DNA from 3 places in the Roseivirga sp. BDSF3-8 genome. Region 2 is predicted to be linked to each of the others. Evidence: riboswitches for the same ligand, from Rfam matches in the RefSeq annotation. Region 2 holds a riboswitch; each other region holds the start of a gene.
The links. Region 2 has a riboswitch for S-adenosylmethionine ahead of AB9P05_RS16125 (PLP-dependent aspartate aminotransferase family protein). Riboswitches for the same ligand answer to the same signal wherever they lie in the genome.
Positions count from the first base shown of each region.

Region 1: linked by a shared signal. The riboswitch ahead of AB9P05_RS08555 (O-acetylhomoserine aminocarboxypropyltransferase/cysteine synthase family protein) and the one ahead of AB9P05_RS16125 (PLP-dependent aspartate aminotransferase family protein) in region 2 are both predicted to bind S-adenosylmethionine.
Region 3: linked by a shared signal. The riboswitch ahead of metH (methionine synthase) and the one ahead of AB9P05_RS16125 (PLP-dependent aspartate aminotransferase family protein) in region 2 are both predicted to bind S-adenosylmethionine.

Region 1 is NZ_JBGNFV010000001.1:2,100,199-2,106,404, reverse strand. Features, by position in the region: gene AB9P05_RS08565 (aldehyde dehydrogenase family protein) at 1-1,043, shown strand, start outside; gene AB9P05_RS08560 (pinensin family lanthipeptide) at 1,091-1,303, opposite strand; SAM riboswitch class I at 1,562-1,671, shown strand; gene AB9P05_RS08555 (O-acetylhomoserine aminocarboxypropyltransferase/cysteine synthase family protein) at 1,923-3,242, shown strand; gene metX (homoserine O-acetyltransferase) at 3,239-4,288, shown strand; gene AB9P05_RS08545 (homoserine dehydrogenase) at 4,307-5,542, shown strand; gene AB9P05_RS08540 (AsmA-like C-terminal region-containing protein) at 5,949-6,206, shown strand, end outside.
Region 2 is NZ_JBGNFV010000001.1:3,845,382-3,851,587, reverse strand. Features, by position in the region: gene AB9P05_RS16130 (nitrite reductase) at 1-46, opposite strand, end outside; gene AB9P05_RS16125 (PLP-dependent aspartate aminotransferase family protein) at 243-1,448, opposite strand; SAM riboswitch class I at 1,681-1,780, opposite strand; gene AB9P05_RS16120 (DNA/RNA non-specific endonuclease) at 1,954-2,916, opposite strand; gene AB9P05_RS16115 (SDR family oxidoreductase) at 3,328-4,074, shown strand; gene AB9P05_RS16110 (TetR/AcrR family transcriptional regulator) at 4,102-4,695, shown strand; gene AB9P05_RS16105 (MFS transporter) at 4,692-6,050, opposite strand; gene AB9P05_RS16100 (DUF4097 family beta strand repeat-containing protein) at 6,105-6,206, opposite strand, start outside.
Region 3 is NZ_JBGNFV010000001.1:5,757,956-5,764,161, forward strand. Features, by position in the region: gene metH (methionine synthase) at 1-2,737, opposite strand, end outside; SAM riboswitch class I at 2,797-2,910, opposite strand; gene AB9P05_RS23480 (Ppx/GppA phosphatase family protein) at 3,089-3,973, shown strand; gene ppk1 (polyphosphate kinase 1) at 4,041-6,161, opposite strand.

The DNA of each region.
Region 1 (6,206 bases), 1.7 Mb from region 2:
GTCCGCTTGTATCCGCCCTTGCTGCTGGCAATACTGTCATGATCAAACCTTCAGAACTCTCTCCTGCCACTTCAGATCTCATACACCGCATGGTGGAAGAGTGCTTTGGTGATGATGATATCGTCCAGGTTATGCTGGGAGATAAAGAGACTAGTACAGCATTGTTAGAACGACCATTTGATCATATTTTTTTTACCGGAAGCCCGCAAGTAGGTAAAATTATAATGGAGGCCGCTTCCAGGCACCTCTCAAGCATAACCCTGGAGCTTGGAGGGAAGTCTCCCCTTATAGTAGATGAGAAAGCAAATCTCAGAGACACCGCAGAAAAATTGGTTTGGGGGAAGTTCAGTAATGCAGGACAGACCTGTATAGCACCGGATTATGTGCTGTGCCATGAAAAAATTCAAAATGCTCTGCTGGAGGAAATACGCTCAGCCATTTTACGCTTGTTTGACCCGGATGGTAAAGGTATTCAGAAATCCGCAGCATATGCCAGAATTATTAATGAGAGACACTTTGACCGGCTGAACGATATGCTAAATGAAGCCTTGGATGACGGTGCTCTGCTGGTAAGCGGTGGCCAAACTCACCGTGAGGATTGCTATATATCACCAACAGTCCTAACAGGTGTTGATCCGGATGGCAAATTATCAAATGAAGAGATTTTCGGCCCTATCCTTCCTGTATTATCTTTCAATACGGTAGATGACGTGATAACCTATATCAACAGCAAGCCAAAACCTCTGGCTATGTACCTGTTCTGTGGTGGTAAAGAAAATCGGCAGGCAATTGAAAAGAATACATCGGCCGGAGGAATATGTGTTAACGAAACGCTGGTACATTTTATGCACCCAAACCTACCCTTCGGCGGAGCCAATCACAGCGGAATAGGGAAAAGTCACGGTCACTTTGGCTTTTTGAGTCTTAGCAATGAAAAAGCGGTCCTGAAACAACGGGTTGGCCATACATCAGTTAAGCTTCTTTACCCTCCGTACACCCCGCGCGTGAAAAAGATGATTAATCTACTGCTTAGGTATTTTTAATATGCAGGCCTCCCGGTTGAAAGGCCTGCATGCATTCACATGATGGATTAGCACTCTACTACGGTGCAGGCAATACCACAGCTACCGCAGTCAGTGTAATTTTCACTAGGTACCGGACAGTCTACTACTGTACAGGCAATTCCGCAGCTATCGCACTCGCTATAATTTAGAGACTGCTTACCTGCTTTCATCTCTTTAGCTTCTGAAGTGGTAATAAAGCTCTGCACCTCAAGTGCTTTCAAGTTTAGTTTCTTTTGCATAGTTCTTATTAAATTTTGATGCGATGGCAATATTAAAGAAACCAACCTAAATGGATTTTTATATTTTACAGCAATGGCAGACTTATTTTTATGAGTGAGGTGACGTGTTTTTACAAACGGTAAAAGAACATGGAGCAGAGGTGCCGTGAAACTCTTTCGTCAAAATCACGTTCAGAAAAAATCCCTGGCAGAAGATTTTGAAAGCTCGCCGGGAGTGTATAACATTGTATATCCAGTCAATTACTAACCACAGTAATTGATTTATAGAGAAGTGCTGAGAGACAGGCTCTATGACGCACTAGCAACCTGACCTGCAATAGGTCAAGGTGCTAATTCCTGACTCCGGAAAGCCCGGGGAAATATAAATTAATTCCATAATGATGGTTACTTCTTTATCCCCATTTCAATTAAAATCCCGTAGCGTTGGATACTTCCAATTAGCTGATAGTCAATTATTTGATTGCACCTGTAACCGGTCCATCCTACTGGAGTTAGCCTGTTGTTGTCCCTGTTGCTGTTAATAGCTTTTTGCCATTAACAGTTTAGCCTTGCCTTACCAGACCCCGTAGTGGTACAGGTAGCCTCTGTCCCTTTTTTTAACCCTTTATTTCTTTTAAACATGTCTCAATTAAAATTTGAAACCCTACAGCTACATGCAGGTCAGGAAGTAGACGAAACTACGTTATCCAGGGCCGTGCCTATCTATCAAACCTCCAGCTATTTATTCAAAAACTCAGCGCATGGGGCTAAACTATTTGCGCTGCAGGAATTCGGGAACATCTATACCCGAATCATGAACCCTACTACAGATGTATTCGAAAAGAGAATAGCTGCTCTCGAAGGAGGCACGGCAGCTGTAGCTGTTTCCTCTGGCCAGGCCGCTCAGTTTTTGGCCCTCACTAATATCATGGAGGCCGGTGATAATTTTGTATCCACTAAAAACCTTTACGGAGGATCATTCAATCAATTTAAGGTAACTCTTAAACGGCTCGGTATTGAGGCCCGTTTTGTTGAAGACGATGAACCGGATTCTTTTGAAAAGCGAATCGATGATAAGACAAAAGCAATCTACCTGGAGACTATTGGTAATCCGGCGTTTAATATCCCTGACTTTGAAGCAATAGCAGCCGTAGCAAAAGCTCATGATATCCCCCTTATTGTAGATAATACCTTTGGTGCAGGTGGGTATCTGTTCCGCCCCCTTCAGCACGGAGCAAATGTGGTGGTAGCTTCTGCCACTAAATGGATAGGTGGTCATGGCAGCAGCATTGGTGGTGTTATCGTGGATGGAGGTAATTTCAATTGGGGAAATGGCAAGTTTCCTCATTTCAGCGAGCCTTCCGAAGGATACCATGGTATGAAGTTTTGGGAAGTCTTTGGAGAAGGCGGCCCATTCGGAAACATTGCTTTTGCCATAAGGGCACGGGTAGAAGGTCTGAGAGATGTAGGGCCGGCCCTGAGTCCGTTCAACAGCTTCCTGCTAATCCAAGGACTTGAGACATTGTCACTTAGAGTAGAACGTACAGTAGAAAACGCCCTCACACTGGCACGTTGGCTCGAACAGCATGACCAGGTAGAGTCAGTAAACTACCCGGGGCTGGAAAGTAGCCCATATCACGAGATAGCCAGCAGGTACCTTAAAAAAGGCTTTGGAGGTGTTCTCAGCTTTAGGATAAAGGGAGGTAAAGAATATGCTGAGAAATTTGTAGACAGCCTGAAACTGGTAAGTCACCTTGCGAATGTGGGTGACGCTAAAACACTTATCATACACCCTGCTTCTACTACCCACCAGCAGTTGTCAGATGAGGAACAGTTCTCTTCCGGAGTACATCCCACCATGCTAAGGGTCTCTGTCGGTATTGAGCATATTGACGATATCAAAGGAGATTTCAGCCAGGCATTTGAGGTAATTAAAAAACCCGTAGCTCAACCTGCATGATAAGTCTGGAAGCTCATACCTACACGAATAAGGATGGTATTGTGCTGGAGAGCGGCCGGAAACTCTCCGAGTTTCAGCTCAGATATCATACGTGGGGGAATATCAATGAAAAGAGGGATAACATAGTTTGGATATGCCATGCGCTTACCGCCGGCTCGGATGTAAGCCTGTGGTGGCCGGACCTTGTAGGTTCCGGCAAACTGTTTGACCCGGAAACTCACTTTATCATCTGCGCTAATATGCTGGGCGGATGCTATGGAAGCACCGGGCCGCTTTCACCTAAACCAGAAAATGGTAATCCATACTTTCATAATTTCCCTACTCTGACTAACCGGGACATTGTTGCCGCTTTTGATAAGCTAAGAGACCATCTCAACATTCGCCAAATTCACACCCTGGTGGGTGGTTCGCTGGGGGGCCAGCAGGCTATGGAGTGGAGTATAGTACAACCGAATTTGCCTCAGCGTCTGGTCTTACTTGCAACCAATGCCCGGCACAGCCCCTGGGGTATTGCTTTTAACGAAAGTCAGCGTATGGCGATTGAGCAGGACATTACATGGCAGCTCAATACGGCCAGGGCCGGAGAGAGCGGGCTTAAGGCTGCCAGAAGTATCGCCTTACTGAGCTACAGGCAGTACCATGCATATGCAGCTACACAGGCTGATGCCGAAGACATCACCGACAACTACCGGGCGGTCTCTTATCAGCGATACCAGGGGGATAAACTCGTTTCGCGAAAATTCAATGCGTACACATACTGGCACCTGTCCAAGGCGATGGATAGTCATAATGTTGGCCGTGAGAGAGAGGGTGTAGCCAGGGCACTTCGGCAAATCCAGGCGGACACGTTGATAATAGGCATAGATACTGATGTGCTTTTCCCTCCGGAAGAGCAACTGGAACTTGCCAAACATATCCCTCAATGCGAGGTGGAAATCATTCATTCAGATTATGGTCATGACGGCTTTCTATTAGAAGTCGATCAGATTTCAAATCGTATTACAAAATTTTATAATGACCATCCCAGCAGGGTACAGCTAACTTAAGGGATGTGAACTATCGATATGAGCAACAAGAAACAGATTGGCCTGTTCGGCTTCGGATGCGTAGGGCAGGGATTTTATGATATTTTACAGGCTTCGGATGTCGATGCCGAGGTTAAAAAAATCGGAGTAATACACCCTGGGAAAAAAAGACCCATAGCAGAATCTATTTTTAGCTATGACCCTGATGAAATACTGGAGGATGATAGTATTGATCTGATAGTAGAGGCTATTACTGATCACGAAAGTGCTTTTACTATTGTGAGCAAGGCGCTAGAGAAGGGTATTCCAGTAGTGACAGCCAATAAAAAAATGGTGGCTACTTATCTACCCCAGCTTCTGGATCTGCAAAAAAAGCATAAATCCCCCTTGCTTTATGAAGCTTCCTGCTGCGGTGCGGTACCAATCGTAAGAACGCTTGAGGATTACTACGGTAGTGAGCCTTTGCAGGAACTGAGCGGTATATTTAACGGCTCCTCAAACTTTATTTTAACTAAAATGCGGGTGGAAGGTATAAGTTACGATGAGGCAGTTAAAGAAGCACAAGATCTGGGTTTTGCTGAAGCCGACCCTACACTGGATGTAGGTGGATTCGACTCCCTCAATAAATTATGCATACTTGTTAATCAGGCATATGGCATCTATTTATCCACAGATAAACCATTCAGGCACGGAATTCAAAACCTTTCTGAAGTTGACCTCAGCATAGCAGAGGCTGCGAATGCACGGATCAAACTACTCGCAGAAGCTAAAATCAAGGGCAATAATGAGCTTTCCGCAATCGTCGCTCCGGTTTTTGTATCTTCTGAAGCTGATCTGTATGGCGTGGAATACGAATATAATGCAGTACAGGTAACCGGAGAGTATTCAGGGAACCAACTCTATCGTGGTAAAGGGGCAGGCGGGCACCCCACAGGCTCTGCTGTATTTGCGGATACATTGGGGGTTCTAAATAATTACAGATACGGGTATGCTAAAACGTCAGGGCTGAAACAGCCAATACTATCCGATGATTTAGTCTTTGACGTCTATCTGCGCGGTACACCAGGACTAATTCCTGAGCTTGAAAATAAGCCGGATTTCATAGCTACTATAGACGAAGAGAAGATAGTCATTGTCAAAGCCTCTTTCCGGTGGCTTAAGGAAGCAGAGGCTACATTAGAGGAGTCGGGGTTATTTCTCGCTGTCATTCCAGAAGAAAGTGGCCTTAAAGAAAGCCTGACGGATGCTCTTAAGTCTTCAGTGGCCATGGTTTGAGATGTAACTAACACGGAAAAAGCTACACGGCATGGCCGTGTAGCTTTTGTATGAAGAGAACACTACTTATTTCTATAACTATTTGGCACCTGATTAGTTTTACATTTTTTAAGAAAAACTATTGCTATTATCTTAGCCCAATCCAAAAATTTTTTGGCGCCTGTAATATTTTTAGGCCAACACCTTCTTATAATTATATACAGGTTATTCCAATAAAATGTTGCATTCCGGAATAACTCCTTCGATATATTTATTCTGAGATTTTAAATCCGCAGGCAAATCTTTACGTTAATTTCATAGGCAGTTAACTAAACCGGATTCCGGCAAGGCTTTTATTTTTATAAATTGCCATTTGGCTGAAAATTTTTGAACTGAGCCGCAACGGCGTTTATCATATCACTTTAAAATGAAAAAGGTATTAATCGTATTAGGTGCCATATTTGGTGTTTTGCTTATCGCTTTACTATTGGTGCCCATCCTCTTTAAAGGAAAAATACAGGAAAGGGTACAGACAGAGATTAATAAGTCTGTAAATGCAGAAGTAAAGTTCGATAACCTTTCCGTGAGCTTTCTTAAAAACTTTCCAGATGTCACTGCCAGTCTTAATGACCTAAGCGTGGTAAATAAGGCACCTTTTGAAGGGGATACTCTGATGAGTGCCAAT
Region 2 (6,206 bases):
CTTCGCGAGAGAGATCTTTTTCTAAGGATATGTTCTGAAGTGTCATGGTCTAATTCGGGATTAAGCATAAAAAAAGCCTCCGGGAAAGGTCCGCGGAGGCTGAGCAGGGTATAATGATTACATACTACAACCAGGCGGACCGGAGTCATTCATACAGCAGCAGATACAGCATAACATAGCCATTGTAGTACAGGTTACTACTGTAGATAAAGTAAAAGGGCGGTATGTGTTAGTTATCAATATCATGTGTGATTAGCGGCCAGGTGTACCTTAGAAGCACGCAGCGCATTTTCAATATCTTCCAGTATATCATTTACATTTTCCAGCCCCACACTGATGCGGATCAGACCTGGCAGAATATTCACCCGCTCCTGCTCCTCCTGGCTTAATTTGCTGTGAGTGGTGCTGGCCGGGTGCGTAGCCGTGGTACGCGTATCACCCAGGTTAGCCGTAAGAGAGATCATAGACAGATTATCCAAAAACTGCCTGGCACGGTCATACCCACCCTTTACATTGAAGGTAATGAGCCCACCCCCATAGCGCATCTGTTTTTTGGCAAGAGCCTGCTGCGGGTGGCTCGCTAGAAACGGATATTTCACAAACTCCAGCTCCTTATGCCCCTCCAGGTATTCCGCCAGGCGGTGAGCATTGTCACAGTGCTTTTCCATACGCACCGCCAGCGTCTCCAGGCTTTTGCTCAGCGTCCACCCGTTAAAGGGCGACAAAGCAGGCCCCGTATGGCGTGCAAAGAAGCGCACCTGCTGTATCAGGTCTTTTCTGCCCAGTACCGCACCCGCTATCGTGCGGCCCTGTCCGTCCAGAAACTTAGTCGCCGAGTGCGTAACCAGGTCAGCCCCAAAGCTGGCCGGGTTTTGCAGGTAAGGCGTTGCAAAGCAATTATCTACATTCAGGATCAGATCGTGTGCTTTCGCCAGCTTACCCAGCCACTCCAGGTCTACCAGGTCCAGCCCAGGGTTACTCGGCGTTTCCACAAAGATCATTTTCGTATTTTTCTGAATTAGCCCCTCCCACGAGTCAGGATCACTCAGATCAGCATACGTATGACTAATACCCCATTTAGGGAAAATACCCGTGAGTATCTGGTGAGTAGATCCGAAAAGGGACCGAGAAGCAAGGATATGGTCGCCGGATTGCAACAGCGCAGCCATACTGGAAAACATCGCTGCCATACCCGAGGCTGTGGCAATACCATCCTCCGTGCCCTCCAGCAGGCACAGCTTTTCGATAAATTCGGTATTGTTCGGATTAGAAAAGCGGGTGTAAATATTCCCTTCCACCTCATCATTGAACATGGCCCGGGCATGCTCGGCCCCGTCAAATACAAAACTGGAAGTCATGTATATCGGTGCAGAATGCTCACGGTGCGGGCTTCTTTCGGACTGAGTGCGTACAGCCTTTGTTTCAAAATGCTCGAAGGATTTTTTCATATGCTATGGTAAGCCTGAAAGCTCACGGCAATGCCGGGAATAAATGAAAAATGATAAAACAGGGGAATGCCGCTGGGGCGAATGCCGGTCAGTAGCCGGGTTATGCTAAAAAGCGTCTGGGATTAACAGTAACAGCAACAACAACAGGTACCGGCCAAGTGGGAAGTGGGCCGGAAAGTAGCAGATGGTATGATAGCCTGGTTGTTGATAATTCTGATAGTCATTGTTTGTCAATTTATATCTCCCAAAAAACACGGGCAGGATTTGGCACCTTGTAAATCCAGGTTGCCAGAGGGTCACAGAGCCTGTCTCTCACCTCTTCGCTATAAACCGACTATTTTCATAATCGATATCACAAATAAAACGGTGTACCCGGTACAATGCAATACGTGAGGGGGTAAATTTTTTTAAAAAGATGATAATTCCAGGCTTTACTCCCCCCTCGAAAAACAAAAAAACCCGGCCTGATAATCAGGCCGGGCTATTTTTTTAACCAAAGATAAATTTAGGAAGTAGGTCCGTTATCCACCTTGCTCTCTATAGCCGACTGGACGTAAGAGGGTAGTTGAGAGAAGAGATTATAGCCCCTTACCTGCTCAATGTAGTCAACCGTAGTACGGTAACTCGCCCAGTTGGTGCTTACATTCATGCTGTTAGGCATGTCCACCGCAATCACCCGAGTAGAAGTGGTCACACGGGACAGATCACTGGAGCCTTCCGGCAATACCAGTATCACCTTCCATACCCGGTTAGGTACAGTCACCTTATTGTTCGCAATTTTGCTTTTATAGCCATTACGGCCGGAACCACCCGTACCGTAGCTTCCCATTATCACATACAGCTCCTTGTTCTGATAGCGCACGAGGTCACGGCAGTAGTTTTCCAGGGAGGCCCATGCACGCTGATTCACATCAGGAGACTGGGGAATAACATTGGTCATGTAAAAGGTAGACTGGTTTTCTGACGAACTCAAGGTACGGTCAGCAGACGGGCAGTTATGACCCCGGTCGAAGCCCGAGTTCGTATAATCACCACTGCTCACACGGTACCAGCCCGAAGGCAGGGCATAGTCCTGGTAAAAGCCGCTGGAGCGTGAGGCGCTTCCGAGCCAGGCCTTGTTCAGGTGCCAGCTTACCCAGTTCGGCGTGCCCCGGTCACGGTGGTAAGACATGGTATACTCAGGCTTCGTAACACGATAGTTCCAATGGTAGTAGGAATTGCTACTGGCGCCGCTTGGGTTACCCATAGCCAGGTTATTGTCTTTGTAGACAGTCGCCATGTTTTGCATGCCCTCATATTTGAAGCTGGGGTCTTCGCCAAGAAAAGCCTCCTCTTCAGGTGTGTAGCGGTCATGGAAAGGAATTTCGTTGGCAGACTCAGTATCAGTACCCGGGCGGATCTCCTCACGCGAACAGGAAACGGCCAGGAATACAGTGGCCAGCAGACATAGCAGGTAGCTCTTTTTCATTGATAGATAGAATTAGAAATAATTTTTGGTCGATTTTAAAATGAATACGTACCAAAACTAGGTATTTTATACGTTGAAACACCTAATGTTAAGGCATAGTAATATTTCCTTAACAAAGTCTTGATTTCCAATCTCTTCAGCCCTGTCGTCACACCCCCTATCCACCCTAAAAGACTAATTTGAATAGACCAAGTCTGCCAAAATCAGCTGTTTAACAAGCTCCTGATGTTTAATTATTTACATAACCCAAGGCTAAATTCTCACATTGAAACTTCATCTAACCACCTCCAACAGGTTTACCTAAAATAAACTAACGCATTACTCAGGTTTATTTTGAAATAATTGTTCCAAAACAAGCAACCTGATTATGGAACGTTCGTTTCATTACTCAAAACCATTCATTAATTCATTATGATAAATTTAGAAAACAAGGTAGTCGTAATCACCGGTGGCAATAGTGGCATAGGGCTTGAGACCGCCAGGGTATTCCGGAAAAAAGGGGCCAGGGTGATTACTAACGCCAGAAACGCCCAAAGGCTCAAGGAAACCGAAGCTGAGTATGGGGAAATATTTGACAAGGTACTGGTAGCAGACCTCACTAAAACAGAGGAAACATCAAAGTTCTTTGATGAGGTAGGCAAAGCATATGGCCGTATCGATACGCTGTTTCTTAATGCAGGTGTAGCCTACCTTGCCCCCATAGACCAGATCACCGATGAGCTATATGATGCTCAGTTTAACCTGAATGTGAAGAGCCTCTTATTTTCCGTAAAGGCTGCACTCCCCTATCTGACTAAGGGCTCGTCCATTCTCATAAACACCTCTATAAACGGCCGCATAGCCATGCCTGGCAGCACCATCTATGCAGCCACAAAGGCAGCTGCGCGGTCAATCTCTCTGGTACTGGCGGGAGAACTTGTAGATAGAGGGATTCGGGTTAACGCCATTGCACCGGGACCTATAGAAACGCCCATATTCAGCAAGATGGGTATGCCTGAAGAGACACTCAAGGAAACCGCCGCTTCCATACAGGCACGGGTACCGGTAGGCCGGTTTGGCAAGCCTCATGAGGTAGCCTCACTGGCATTGGAACTTTCAACAAATGACTACATAACAGGACAGGAATTTGTCGTAGACGGAGGCATGTCGGCCCTTTAATGGGAAAATCTCTGTACATTTGGGCCTATGCCCAGACCTAAAGCATTCGATAGAGAGGATATTCTGGAAAAAGCCATGAGGCTCTTTTGGCAAAAGGGGTTTCATGGCACTTCTGTACAGGACCTGGTGGACCATCTGGGCATTAACCGGTCTACCATGTATGCCAGTTTCGGAGACAAAAACCAGCTGTTCCTGGACTCTCTGAAGTACTACCGCAGCCGGCAAAAGGAAGTGATGAAGGAAACCATCGGGAAAAAGGCCTCTTTCAGAAGCTTTCTCGACAGTTTTTTGAAAGACACCATAGAAGAAATACTGACCGATCCTGACCGCAAGGGCTGTTTTATCGTAAATGCTTCGGTAGACAGGGCGGCAGAAGACCCTCAGGCCTGCTCAGAACTGCAGCATAACCTGCGTGAATTCACAGACACCTTCAGCCACCTGATGAATGTGGCAAAGGAAGATAAGGAAATAGCCCCACATACAGATACGGAAAAGATGGCGCAGTTTCTTTATAACACCATATCAGGCATGCGGGTACTGGGCCGCACCAATCCGCCGCGCCACGTGCTGGAAAACATTCGGGAAGTGACGCTCCAAACCATTCTTAAGGGAGGTAATTAGGCTGCTTTGGCCGGGTATATGACCTCTTCCACTGCCTGAGATTGTGAGCTTTTTCCTTTGCGATCCAGGGCCACTGCCACCACCAGTAATACCAGCGATACGCAGCCGACAGATATATACACATCGTACGCTCCATAGCTGTTTTGAAGCATTTGCAGAGCCGCCGTCTTGCCTATCAGGTTAAATAACAGGGTGGAAAGCCCTATAAATCCGCGAAGGCGCGCAAGCATGTGCTTAGGACTAATCTGGATCAGGCGCACCTCTGACAGATTACCCACAAAATTAGACCCTATGCCCTCGGTGCCTTTAAACAGGCGCCCCCCCAGAAATGTCTTCAACTGACTACTTACCGGCAGATAAGAGGCTGCTCCGGCTCCTATGAAGGAGAGCGAAAGCAGCATAAGGCTGAAGGGCAGGGCACGTTCGGTAATTCGTCCGCTGAAGATAAAAAAGCCTGCCACCAGCTCGGCCACCGTCTGCACAGCCTGGTATTTGCCTATATCACCAAGCTCACCGCCCCAGCTTATCACCAGTTTGTACATAGCAATGCTGCCTGCTCCCCAGCACAGGTGAGCCGCTGCATAGACCAGGATAATAGAGACAAACGTACGGTTCTTAAGGGCAAAGCGCAGGCCGGCTCCCACGTCATTTCCTATTTGTTTCATGCGGGTCTTAAATGCCTCACCTGCTTTCTTCAGGTAGCTTTCTTCATCCTCCTGCCCTTTAATTTCGGCTTCGTCCCCCTCAGCTTTCTCTCCCTGTACCTCAAAGGGGATCATGCGAAAGGCAGCAATGGCGAGAAGAAAGGTAATGGCGTCCAGCCACAGAACATTATACCCCAGGGCAAGAGCACCGGCCACCCCGGCCAGTTGCCCACCTATGGTACTAAAGCGGCCGACGATACTCTGCAAACCCTGGGCCCTGGAAAGCTGCTGAGGCGGTACCAGCCCGGGGAAATACCTGCCGTAGGCTGCCCCGAATGCATTATCCAGAAACTGGCGGGCAATCTGCAAAGCAATGAACCAGTACAGGTTAGAGCTAAGTAAAAAGAGCAGGGTGATGGCAAAAAGCCCCCAGTTGGTTCTGATCATGACCTTGCGGCTGGGCTTACGCTCCACCACAGCCCCTATTAACAGCGGCAGGCCACTGAGTAGGGTAATGAGCCAGGGGATAGTCTGAAACTTATATAAACCCTGCTCGCCAACAAGCTTGACTAACAGGACGGCGAGAGCGGCTTCGGACAGCCTGTCTCCAAAATTGCTGATTCCCTGCCCCGCAAGGAAAATCATGAAATTCCGGTTCTTGAGTACGTTATTCTGTCCGTCTGCCTGGTGAGGGGCAGCGTTCTTTTTCATAGGTGGGGGAAAATGGTAGGAAATAGTACGGGTAAGAAGGCAGTAATACCGTTCTTATTCAGCAGAAGTAGTCAGGAGTCTCACAATTCCTTTAGGACCGGCATTAATCGTAACAGGCGTATTGCCTGCCCCGTACTTCTTCTTAAAGTTGCCCTT
Region 3 (6,206 bases), 1.9 Mb from region 2:
TCACCTTATTACTACGGGCTTCCTCAATAGGGATGTATTTCTTCTCTTTGCCACGGTTTTTATGCCCTTCGCGCAGGCGTTCGTATTCGTCACGAATGTTAGCCGTGTACTCGCCTTTATTCTTACCAAGCAGACTGTTAGCTACAGTAACACTTCTGGAAGCATCCGCTACATGTATCACCGGATGGCCATACTCAGGCGCTAACTTCACCGCTGTATGTATACGTGAGGTAGTAGCCCCTCCGATCAGCAGCGGGGTGTCCATTCCTCTGGCCTGCATTTCGCGTGCTACATATACCATTTCATCAAGAGAGGGTGTAATAAGACCACTTAGGCCAATAATATCCACTTCATTCTTTTCGGCCTCTTCCAAAATCCGCTCAAGCGAAACCATAACGCCCAGGTCGATCACCTCATAGTTATTACAGGCGAGCACCACACCTACAATATTTTTACCAATATCATGTACATCCCCCTTTACCGTAGCCATTAGAATACGGCCAGCATTCCGGGAAGCATCCGCATTCTTCTTTTTCTCTTCTTCGAGAAAAGGTAACAGATAGGCCACCGCCTTTTTCATCACACGCGCAGACTTCACTACCTGGGGCAGAAACATTTTACCGGCGCCAAATAGATCTCCTACTACGTTCATCCCAGCCATCAAAGGACCCTCAATGACCTCTAGGGGCTTATCTGCCTTTTGCCTTGCTTCTTCCGTGTCCTGTTCGATGTACTCAACAATACCTTTTACAAGCGAGTGAGAAAGTCTCTCTTCCACAGGTGCCTGGCGCCAGGCGTCATCCTTTACTTTAGCTTTACCGCCCTGCCCCCGGATACTCTCGGCATGTTCTATAAGCTGCTCGGTAGCTTCAGCGTGCTTATTTAATAATACATCTTCCACTTTGCGGAGCAGATCCTTATCTATTTCTTCATAGACTTCGATCATACCCGCATTTACTATGCCCATATCCATCCCTGCCTTAATAGCATGGTATAGAAATGCAGAATGCATAGCCTCACGCACGATATCGTTTCCTCGAAATGAGAAAGAGATATTACTAACACCCCCACTAACCAAGGCATGGGGAAGGTTATTTTTGATCCACTCTACGGTACGTATATAGTCTACTGCATAATTATTATGCTCCTCTATCCCCGTAGCGACTGTCAGAATATTAGGATCAAAAATGATATCTTCCGGAGGAAAGCCAACTTTTTCCGTCAGGATGCGGTAGCTTCGCTCACAAATTTCAATACGTCTTTCATAATTGTCCGCCTGGCCTTGTTCATCAAAAGCCATAACAATTACCGCAGCACCATATTTCCTTACCAGGCGAGCAAGCTGAATGAACTTCTCCTCACCTTCTTTCAGACTAATAGAGTTTACGATCGATTTACCCTGAACGCATTTCAGCCCCTCCTCTATTACCGTCCACTTGGAAGAGTCTATCATAATAGGCAGGCGCGCAATGTCAGGCTCTGACATCATCAGGTGTAGAAAAGTAGTCATAACCTGCTCAGAGTCAAGCATGCCTTCATCCATGTTGACATCAATGACCTGGGCCCCACCTTCTACCTGGTTAACCGCTACAGATAGTGCTTCCTCGTAGTTCTCTTCTTTTACAAGTCTGGCAAACTTCCGTGATCCGGTCACATTGGTACGTTCCCCAACATTGATAAAATTAGTCTCAGGCCTCACTACCAGGGGCTCAAGCCCACTGAATCGGGTTCGCACAGGCTGCTTAGGAATAACTCTTGGTGAATACTTGGCAGCTACATCAGCTATGGCCCTGATATGATCCGGTGTAGTACCGCAGCACCCCCCGATAATGTTTATAAGGCCCTCAGATAGAAAGCTCTCAATGGTGGCTGCCATTGCCTCAGGGGACTCATCGTATTCGCCAAACTCATTTGGCAGGCCCGCATTTGGGTGGGCGCTTATGTAAGTATTAGATACACGGCTTAGCTCCTTAATATATTGCTTAAGCTGCTTGGCTCCCAATGCGCAGTTGAGACCAACGCTAAGCAGGGGCATATGGCTGATCGATATCCAAAAAGCCTCAGTGGTCTGTCCCGACAGAGTTCTCCCGCTGGCATCGGTAATAGTACCTGACACCATAGTAGGGATTACTTTACCGGTCGCATCGCAATAGTCACTAATGGCAAATAGCGCTGCTTTGCAGTTGAGGGTATCAAAAACAGTCTCTACCAGGAATATATCAGCCCCCCCTTCTGCCAGCCCCTTCACTTGCTCGTAGTAGGCTACGCGGAGATCATCGAAGGTTACCGCTCGGTAACCGGGATTATTCACATCCGGAGAAATACTGGCAGTGCGGTTTGTAGGACCTATTGAACCTGCCACAAACCTGGGTTTGGATGGGTCTTTAGCCGTAAACTCTTCGGCTACTTCTTTAGCAATTTTTGCCGATTGATAATTGAGGTCATACACGGCCTCCTCAAGTTTATAATCTGCCTGTGCGATACTGGTTCCACTAAAGGTATTAGTCTCCAGAATATCCGCACCAGCCTCGAGGTACTCAGCATGTATTGCTCTGATAATATCCGGTCGGGTTAAAGAAAGAAGGTCGTTATTGCCTTTGAGGTCAAAAGTATGATCCTTAAACCTTTCTCCTCTAAAATCTTCCTCGGTAAGTTTGTACCGTTGGATCATGGTACCCATGGCTCCGTCGAGCACAAGAATACGGTCCTTAATAACTGAAAAAATGGGTGCGCTCATTGGCTAAAATTTTCACATTTGGCGCTTATCTAGAAAGAGGAAGAGGTAAAACCTATCACCACTTATCTTCTTCCGGATTGTGACAGGGGTATCCGGAATGGGAATTAGCACCAAGTTTGCCAAGGTTGCCAAGACATCAAAGGGCCCAATCCCTCCGTCTTTCTCGATAAGTACTCATACAAATGTAATGAACTAAAGCGAATTGCACAGATTATGCATGGAAATTTTTTCCTTAAATATTCATACCATAGTCCTGCAAACGTTCGAACTTTCTATTTGAAAGTGATTTAGTAAAAAGGAAAGTATAGGAAGAATTGTAATTTAGCCGCAGACCATCAGATTTGTGACCTTATGCTAAAATTAGCTGCAGTAGATATTGGATCCAATGCCGTGCGCATGCAAGTATCCCGGGTAATAGACCGTGAGGGCTCTTATTTCCTGAAAAAAATGGAATACGTACGTTTTCCTTTACGTCTGGGACATGATGTATTTACAGAAAACAGGATCGGACAGGAAAATGCGGGCAAATTTCTAAAGCTGATGGAAGCTTTTAAGATCCTGATGGATTTATATGAAGTAGACGACTGCATGGCCCTTGCCACTTCAGCAATGCGTGAGGCTGAAAACGGGCTAGAGATTACAAAGGAGGTAAAGGAAAAGCTAGGCCTTGATATACGGATTATCGACGGAGATGAAGAGGCAGATCTGATAAACAGAGGGTTACAGTCATTTTTAACGGATAAGACCTATTTGCATATAGATGTGGGCGGGGGTAGTACTGAGCTGAATCTGTACATTCGTAAAGAAAAGGTGGCCAGCCGCTCCTTCCCTATTGGTTCGGTGAGATCTTTGGAAAAACATGACGACCCGGCGGTTTGGGTAGAAATGAAAGATTGGGTATTACACCACCTTAAACGCAGGCACAGTAAAGTAGTCAGTATAGGTACCGGGGGTAACATTAATAAGCTTTCTGACCTTGCAGGTAAGAAACCCGGCAAGACTATCGGAATAGAAAAATTGGAAGAAGTTCAGCAATATATCGGGCAGTTTTCACTTGAAGACCGGATTAATATACTGGAGCTGAATCCGGACAGGGCAGATGTAATCCTGCCGGCATCTGACATCTACCTCTCCGTAATGCGGTGGGCGGACTCCGGCCGCATTCTGGTACCAGAGGTAGGCCTTAAGGATGGAATGCTGCAAACTATGATAGACCGTAACCTGGGAGAAAAATAAAAAGAGAGCTTTATCTACTCTCTTTTAGGACGCCTGGCTTTGTGGCGGTATTTCTTATCTCAATGTTTTAGAACAGCTTCGCATCCTGGATGTCATCCAGAGTCACTTCATAAAATTCTTTGTGTATGTTAAAGGGAGGCTCTCCGGTACTTTCCTTGATAGTATAGCTTCCATCCTCATTCATAATATAGGCATTTACATTATCCCTTAAATTGTATCTGAGGATATTAATGACCTGTTGCTTCAACAGACTGTTTTGAACCAGGAATAGGCTCTCAATTCTTCTATCAAAGCTGCGAACCATCACGTCGGCACTTCCACTATATAAAATGGGGTCATTATCATTATGGAAATAATAAATGCGGCTATGCTCCAGAAAATCACCAACTATACTACCAACCTCAATATTTTCACTCAAGCCGGGGCGATTAGGCCTTAAGCAACAAATACCTCTTATGATAAGCTTAATCTTAACTCCAGCCTGAGAGGCAGCATAAAGCTCGGCGATGGTCTCCCTGTCTTCCAGAGAGTTGATTTTGATCACAATTCCGCTGGCTTTGCCCTGACGGGCATTATCCGCCTCTTTCCTTATCAGCTCTATAAGCTGCTGCCTCATATCGCGCGGAGCGGTGATAAGGTTACGGTAAATAGTAGGTATGCTATGCCCCGTAATGGCATTAAAGAACTCAGAGACGTCATTGCATACCTGTTCATTGGTGGTAAGCAGGCCCAGATCTGTGTATAGTCTGGCAGTATCTTCGTTATAGTTACCACTACTCATGTGCACATAGCGGGTAACCTTTTCCTCCACCTGTCGCACGATGAGCATCAGCTTAGTGTGGGTTTTAAAGCTGCTGATACCATAGATAACAAAGCAGCCAGCCTTCTGCAGCCTTCTTGCCTCGCGCATGTTATTCTCTTCGTCAAAGCGTGCTTTTACCTCGAACAGAACAGAAATATGCTTCCCATTCTCTGCTGCACGCAGAAGAGCATTAGTAACACGACTTTCCTTTGCCAACCGGTAAATGGTGAGCTTTATGGAAAGTACATCCGGATCATCAGCAGCCCTGTCCAGCAGTTCCAGTAAGGGTTCAATGCTATTATAGGGGTGATGAAGCAAAATATCCCGGTCATCAAGCACCTCGTAGATGTCAGTCTCACCCTGCTCACTATAGCTTAGCGGTGGTACCTGTGGGTGCCTGTCCGGCATTCTGTCTTTAAACTCGGTATGATTAACGATAGACCATAGGCCTGTAAGGTCAATCATCCCCCCTTCGGGTGCCCGAAATACATTATCCTCATCGATTTCCCATCGGTTTTTAAGGATGCGAAGCATCCACCTGTCACAAGTCTCCTCTACCTCTATACGTACAACCCGGCCGGTTTTACGGGTTTTCAGCTTACGCTTTAGCTCTTCCAGAAAGTTGGCCTCGATATCATCGCTTTCCTCAAGCGTAAAATCACCATTACGAATGATACGGAATAAGTTTACTGACTGAATCTCAATGTTTCTGAAAAGCTTGGCAATGTGCTCTCGGATAATCTCCTCGATAGGCACAAAAAGAATCTCCCCATTATGCTCTATCTCATAAAAGCGAGGGAGGTTTTGCGGAACCTGTATAAAACTGAGCTTTTTCTGGTCTTTCTTATCTGTCTGGCTAACGGTTACCACCCCAAAGATCAGGAGCTTATTCATGAGTATGGGGAAGGTGTGGTAACTATCATAAACCATGGGGGTAAGCATAGGAAAGATAGTCTTCCGAAAGTAGTTCTTTACCTTCTCTTTCTGGTCTTCGTCCAGATCCGATATTTTAGCGATCTTAAATTGGTTCTCGGCAAAAAGGGGTCTGAGCCTTTTGATAAAATACTCGTTCTGAGCCCGAACAAAGTCCTGAGCCTCAGTGAGTAATTTTTTTCGGAATGGCAATTCTCTTAGGCCACTATAGTCAATACGCTCCTTACCATAATCAATGTAGTTATACAAACTACCGATACGGATCATAAAAAACTCATCGAGGTTAGAAGCGGTAATGGCCATGAATTTGAGCCTCTCGAAGATATTACGGTCGAGATGCCTGGCCTGATCAAGTACACGGTGATTAAATTTCAACCAGCTGAGATCGCGGCTGATGAAATCTGACTTTTTTACAAGGTTATTGACGCGATCAATAGAAACGACTCGTTCCACGGTATCGATGGTTTTTAAAGCTGACTTTACAAAAAGTTTTTTCAA